DNA from 2 places in the Streptomyces sp. NPDC051310 genome. Region 2 is predicted to be linked to the other one. Evidence: riboswitches for the same ligand, from Rfam matches in the RefSeq annotation. Region 2 holds a riboswitch; the other holds the start of a gene.

Region 1 (3,396 bases), on a different contig from region 2:
GGTGCACGAGCCGAGCGGGATCATGCCGCGGTCCAGCGCGTAGTCGCGGTCGGCGAGCTTGCGCAGGTAGCGCAGCATGGACGTCTCGGAGCGGTACGCGTGGAAGACCGGGTGGGTCAGGTACGCGTCGGAGCGCAGCAGCTCCTCGGGCAGCGTGTCGGCGGTGGCGGCGTCGAGCTCCTCGACGTCGGCGCTCACGCCGAAGGCGTCCCACACGGCGGCGAGCTGGGCCCGGCCGGTGGTCTCGTCGCAGGCGGCGGAGACGTGGTCGCCGTCGACGAGGCGCAGGTTGACGCCGTTCTCACGGGCGGCGGCGACGATCTCGGCGGCCTTGCCCGGCACCCGCACGGTGACGGTGTCGAAGAAGGCGCCGTGGACGACGTCCGCCCCGCCGGCGCGCAGTCCCTCGGCGAGGAGGACGGCGTACCGGTGGACGCGCCGGGCGATCTGCTGCAGGCCCTCGGGGCCGTGGTAGACCGCGTACATGCCGGCCATGACGGCGAGCAGGACCTGCGCGGTGCAGATGTTGCTGGTGGCCTTCTCGCGGCGGATGTGCTGCTCGCGGGTCTGCAGCGCGAGGCGGTACGCCTTGTTGCCGTCCGCGTCCACGGAGACGCCGACGAGCCGGCCCGGCAGGCTGCGGGCGAACTTCTCGCGCACGGCCATGTAACCGGCGTGCGGGCCGCCGAAGCCCATCGGGACACCGAAGCGCTGGGTCGTGCCGACGGCGATGTCGGCGCCGAGCTCCCCGGGGGAGGTCAGCAAGGTCAGGGCGAGCAGGTCGGCGGCGACGGTGACGATCGCGCCGAGCTCGTGGGCCCGGTCGATCACCGGCTTGAGGTCACGGACCGCGCCCGAGGCGCCCGGGTACTGGAGCAGCACGCCGAAGACGCCCCGCTCGGCGACCTCGGCCGGGATGCCCTCGCTGAGGTCGGCGACGACGACCTCGACACCGGCCGGCTCGGCACGGGTCTCGATGACGGCGATGGTCTGCGGCAGGGCGTCGGCGTCGACCAGGAAGACGCCGCCCTTGACCTTGCCGACCCGGCGGGCGAGCGACATGGCCTCGGCGGCCGCGGTGCCCTCGTCGAGCAGCGAGGCGCCGGACGTCGGCAGCCCGGTCAGGTCGGCGACCATGGTCTGGAAGTTGAGCAGCGCCTCCAGGCGGCCCTGCGAGATCTCCGGCTGGTACGGCGTGTACGCGGTGTACCAGGCCGGGTTCTCCATGACGTTGCGCAGGATGACCGGCGGGGTGAACGTGCCGTAGTACCCGAGGCCGATCATCGGCGCGAGCACCTGGTTGCGGTCGGCGAGGGAGCGCAGCTCCGCCAGGACCTCGGCCTCGGTCCGGGCGTCCGGCAGCCCGAGCGCCTCGGCCGTCTTGATGACGTCCGGCACCGCGGCGGCCGTGAGCTCGTCGAGCGAGCCGTAGCCGACCTGCGCGAGCATCTTGGCGCGGGCCTCGGCGTCGGGCCCGATGTGCCGCTGCTCGAACGGGATGCCCTGTTCGAGGACGGAGAGCGGTGTGCGGTTGGGGGTCATTGAGGAGGCCTCCTGGTCGATGCGACCTGCGGGGCACCACGGCGCGGGTGCCCGGACGGCCTCCCCCTCTGTCATCTCAACCTGAGAGCTTCACCGGGCGCCACTGGGGGCGGCCGGCTTTCACCGTCGGTGAGAGCGGATGCCGTCCGACGCCCGCCCTGCTTTCCAGAGTGACCTCGTCCGCGCGGTACCGGGTGCCTGAGAGATTCCGGGGAGGATTTGCTCCTTCGGCGCCTCCGAAAGGTTTCTCCGGAGGACTCTCCCGCGCGGGGTCAACAGCCGCTGCCAGCGTACCAGCGTGGTTCAGGCCCGATCCCTCGAGTGGCCGACGTCACCGATGTGCACTTTCGTAGTGGTGTAGCGCAGTTGCGACCCGTTGGAGGGACCGTGCAGACCGACATCGATCCGCGGAGCCTGATCGGCCGCAAGGCGTACGACCGCAACGGCCACAAGATCGGCACCGTCGACGAGGTGTACCTGGACGACGCGACGGGCGTCCCCGAGTGGGCCGCCGTCCGCACCGGCCTCTTCGGCCGCGACGCGTTCATCCCCCTCGACCCCAGCGAGCTCGCCGACGACGGCCTGCACGTCCCCTACGACCGCGCCCTGATCAAGGACGCCCCGGACTTCGGTGTCGGCCGGCACCTCTCCCCCGAGCAGGAGCTCCAGCTCTACCACCACTACGACTTGGCCCTGCCGCCCCCGCCGCCCGCCTCCCGGGACTTCGGCACCCTCGCCGACCAGGACGACTGACCCCCGCGGGCGGCCCCGTCCGCGGGCGCGCGGGGCGTCCCGGCCTCAGCCCGACGGGACCCGCGGCCCGCCGGGCACCAGCGGCAGCGGGTCCGCCGGCTCCAGGGCCGGGTCGTCGGTACGGAACGTGCGCACCCGGCCCGGTACCGAGCCGGGCTCCTCGAACCGCACGGTGACGCGCCCCAGGCCGCTGCCCTGCACCCAGCCCGCCCCGAACTCCGCGTGCCGCACGTCCTGGCCCGCCATCCAGCGCCGCTCCTCCGGTCCGGCGGGCTCGTGGCCGTCCGGCCCCGGTCCGGAGCCCGCCGGCTCCGCCGGGCCCGGCGGAGCCTCGTCCGCCGCCGCGCCGCCCCCCGTACGCGCCTCCTCCTCCGCCGCGGCCTGGGCGAACAGGTCCTCCTGCGTGTAGTCCGCGAGCCCCGTCACGCCGACCCCCAGCAGCCGTACGCCCCCGGTCGTGTCCACGGCGTCCAGCAGCCGTGCCGCCGCCTCCCGCACCACCGCCGGGTCGTCGGTCGGTCCGCGCAGGGTCTCGGACCTGGTGAGCGTCGAGAAGTCGTAACGCCGCACCTTCAGCACCACCGTCCGCCCCGACCGCCCGGCCCCCCGCAGCCGGCTCACGCACCGGTCGGCCAGCCGCTCCACCTCCGTGCGCACCCGTACCCGGTCGTGCAGGTCCACGTCGAAGGTGTCCTCCACGGAGACCGACTTGGCGTCCCGCTCGGCGACCACCGGCCGGTCGTCGTAGCCGAGGGCCATCCGGTGCAGCGACACCCCGTGCGCCTTGCCCAGGAGCCGTACGAGCTCGTCCTCGCCGGCCCCGGCCAGGTCGGCGACGGTCGTCATCCCGGCCCGCCGCAGGTGCTCCCCCGTTGCCGGGCCGACTCCCGGCAGGATCCGGACCGACATCGGCCCCAGCAGCTCCCGCTCGGTCCCGGGCTCGATGAGCACCAGCCCGTCCGGCTTGGCCTGCTCGGAAGCGATCTTCGCCAGCATCTTGGACCCCGCCAGCCCGACCGATCCGGTCAGCCCCGTGACCTCCAGGATGTCCCTGCGCAGCCGCTCACCGGTCGCGCGGGCCGCCACCGCGTCCGCGGCCAC
Region 2 (3,396 bases):
CGTCGACGGCGGCGGCGACGTCCGGGTCCAGCTCGTGGAGAGGGGTGTTCAGAAGCGACATCGGGAAGGTCCTTAAGCCTTAAGAGCCGGAGAACTCGGTGTACTCGTCGGCGGAGAGCAGGTCCTTCGGCTCCTCGCTGACGCGCACCTTGAAGAGCCAGCCGCCCTCGAAGGGAGCGGTGTTCACCAGCGACGGGTCGTCCACGACCTCCTGGTTGACCTCGGTGACCTCGCCGGTCACCGGCGAGTACAGGTCGCTGACGGACTTGGTCGACTCCAGCTCACCACAGGTCTCGCCCGCGGTCACCGTCTCGCCGACCTCCGGGAGCTGGACGTACACGACGTCGCCGAGGGCGTTCGCCGCGTGCTCCGTGATGCCGACCGTCGACACGCCGTCCTCGGCGGCCGACAGCCACTCGTGCTCCTTGCTGAAGCGCAGCTGCTGGGGGTTGCTCATGACTGGGATTCTCCTGTACGCGGGGGAGTGCTGGTGAACGGGGGAGTGGTGCGGGGCGTCACTTCTGGCGCTTGTAGAAGGGGAGCGCCACGACCTCGTACGGCTCATGGGTACCGCGGATGTCGACGCCGACGCCCGGCGTCCCCGGCGCGGCGTGCGCCGCGTCCACGTAGGCCATGGCGATCGGCCTGCCCAGCGTCGGGGACGGCGCGCCCGAGGTGACCTCGCCGATCACCGTGCCGTCCGCCACCACCTGCATCCCGGCGCGCGGGACCCGGCGGCCCTCGGCGACCAGGCCCACGAGCTTGCGCGGCGGGGCGGTCCGCGCCCGCTCGGCGGCGGCCGCCAGGGCCTCGCGGCCCACGAAGTCGCCCTCCTTCTCGAACTTGACCACCCGGCCCAGCCCCGCGTCGAACGGGGTCAGGGACGTGGTCAGCTCGTGCCCGTACAGCGGCATGCCCGCCTCCAGGCGCAGCGTGTCGCGGCAGGACAGCCCGCACGGGATCAGGCCCGCGTCCCGGCCCGCCTCCGTCAGCGCCTGCCACAGCTTCTCGGCGTGCTGCGGCTCCACGAACAGCTCGAAACCGTCCTCGCCGGTGTAGCCCGTCCGGGCGATCAGCGCGGGCACGCCCGCCACGGTGCCCGGCAGCCCGGCGTAGTACTTCAGCCCGTCCAGGTCCGCGTCCGTGACCGACTTCAGGATGCCGGGCGACTCCGGGCCCTGGATCGCGATCAGCGCGTACGCGTCCCGGTCGTCGCGCACGGCGGCGTCGAAGCCCGCGGCCCGCTCGGTGAGCGCGTCGAGCACGACCTGCGCGTTGGAGGCGTTGGCGACGACCATGTACGTGGCCTCGGCGAGGCGGTAGACGATCAGGTCGTCGAGGATCCCGCCGTCCTCCCGGCAGATCATCGTGTACCGGGCGCGGCCGACGGCGACGCCGCCGATGTTGCCGACCAGCGCGTGGTCGAGCAGGGCGGCGGCCTGCGGACCCGTCACGGTGATCTCACCCATGTGGGAGAGGTCGAAGAGGCCGGCCCTGGTCCGGACGGCGGTGTGCTCGTCGCGCTCGCTCCCGTACCGCAGCGGCATGTCCCAGCCCGCGAAGTCGGTCATGGTCGCGCCGAGCGCCCGATGCACGGCATCGAGGGCGGTGAGGCGTGGGGCAGTGCTCATGGATGTGGCTCCCGGGTCCCGGAACGGGCATGGCTCGAAGACGGTCCTCCCCATCTGTCATCGGAACCTGAGAGGTTCACCGTGACCGTACGGAGGTGTGGAGACGCGTGCGGTCTTCGGCTTGCACCTTGGGTGGAGCCGCCACGGCGGCCCGCTTTTCAGATCTGCCTCATCCACGCGGTACGGGGCCTGAGAGATTCAAGGGAGGAACTTGCTCCTTCGGCGCCCGGGCTGACCCGGAACTCTCCCGCGCGGATTCAAGCGGCCGGTATGCGGTTGTGGCGGTCGCACACCTGTGTGTGCGCCGGCGCGCACATCATTGCACGCGGGGTCTGATCGGCAAATCGCTTGTGCCTTATTACCCGTTCTTTACACTTCTTGGGCAAGGGTCGGGGAAGGCCGAGCCCGAGCAGGGGGAGTGAGCGATGACGTTGCAGCGGTGGGGTTCCACCCGGCGCGGTCCGGTGGAGCATGCCTGCGCGGCGACCGGCGCGCCCGCGGGTGCCATGCCCGGCGCCGCGACCCGGACGGCCGTATCCGGCGTGGTGACCGGTGCCGTCCCCGCGCGCCGCCGCCCGGCACCGGCCGCGCCCGTCCTGCGCGACCTGCGGGACCGCGCGGGGCGCTGCCCGCGCACGCTCGGCTTCGCCGACGGCGACCTGGTGGTCGTCTCCGGCCTGCCCGGCAGCGGCAAGTCCACCCTCATCGCCCGCGCGGCCGGCGGACGCGGCATCGACTCGCAGGACACCCGCGAGCGCTGGGAGGAGCGGATGCCCCGCTTCCTGCCGTACGCCGTGTACCGCCCGCTCGTCCGGATCGCCCACTACGCCGGGCTCCACCGCACGCTGCGCTCCGGCTCCGGTGTGGTCGTCCACGACTGCGGCACCCAGGCCTGGGTGCGGCGCTGGCTCGCCCGCGAGGCCCGCCGGCGCGGCAGGGCCCTGCACCTGGTCCTGCTCGACGTCTCCCCCGGGGAGGCCCGCGAGGGCCAGCGCCACCGGGGGCGCGGTGTGTCCGGGTACGCCTTCGCGCGCCACCGCAGGGCGGTCGGGCGGCTGGTGCGGGACGCCGAGAAGGGGATCCTGCCCGCCGGCTGCGCCTCCGCGGTCCTGCTGGACCGCCCGGCCGCGGCGGCGCTGACCCGCATCACGTTCGGCTGAGCCGCGACCCGGGCGCTAGGGTGCTGGCGCAGGCCCCGCGCGGTGGGACGCGCGGGACGGGGACGAGGGGACACCAGTGGACACTGCCTGGCCGGTCAACGAGCTCGAAGAGGTGCTCACCGCCTCTCTCGGCAACCCGGCGGCCGGAGGCCGCCTCGTAGAGGTGCTGGGCCGCAGTCCCGTCTGGGTGCCCCTGCCCAAGGGCGGCGGCCCCGACAGCCCCGACCTCGACCTGCCGATGCTGGAGCTCGAGGGCCAGGCGTACGTCCCCGTCTTCAGCTCCGAGCAGCAGTTCCTGCACTGCGTGGGCCCCCACATGGCGTACACCGTCGCACCCGCCGTCGAGTTCGCCCGCGGCCTGCCCCCGCAGGTGGGCATCGCGGTGAACCCCGGCGGTGCCGTCGGCGCGCCCCTCCCGCCGCCCGCGGTCGCCGAGCTGTGCCGGATCGGCCGCACCCCCCTGGACGGCCCCGCGAGCGGCGGCCGGGTGCGCCTGTACGAGCCGTACTGGCAGGAGGACCCGGTCGACTTCCTGGCCGCCGCGGCCGACGAGTTCCGGTCCGCCGGCATCGTGCTCACCGCCCGCCGCGCCCTCGCCTGCGTCG

What was found. Region 2 has a riboswitch for glycine ahead of gcvT (glycine cleavage system aminomethyltransferase GcvT). Riboswitches for the same ligand answer to the same signal wherever they lie in the genome.
Region 1: it holds a riboswitch for glycine, as region 2 does, so the genes downstream of both, gcvP (aminomethyl-transferring glycine dehydrogenase) here and gcvT (glycine cleavage system aminomethyltransferase GcvT) in region 2, are expected to answer to the same signal.

What each region holds. Positions count from the first base shown of each region.
Region 1 is NZ_JBITEO010000040.1:9,364-12,759, reverse strand. Features, by position in the region: gene gcvP (aminomethyl-transferring glycine dehydrogenase) at 1-1,542, opposite strand, end outside; glycine riboswitch at 1,718-1,817, opposite strand; gene ACIA79_RS33155 (PRC-barrel domain-containing protein) at 1,930-2,295, shown strand; gene ACIA79_RS33150 (DNA polymerase IV) at 2,341-3,396, opposite strand, start outside.
Region 2 is NZ_JBITEO010000004.1:272,020-275,415, reverse strand. Features, by position in the region: gene glyA (serine hydroxymethyltransferase) at 1-61, opposite strand, end outside; gene gcvH (glycine cleavage system protein GcvH) at 80-457, opposite strand; gene gcvT (glycine cleavage system aminomethyltransferase GcvT) at 516-1,631, opposite strand; glycine riboswitch at 1,800-1,891, opposite strand; gene ACIA79_RS08310 (AAA family ATPase) at 2,057-2,791, shown strand; gene ACIA79_RS08305 (enhanced serine sensitivity protein SseB) at 2,868-3,396, shown strand, end outside.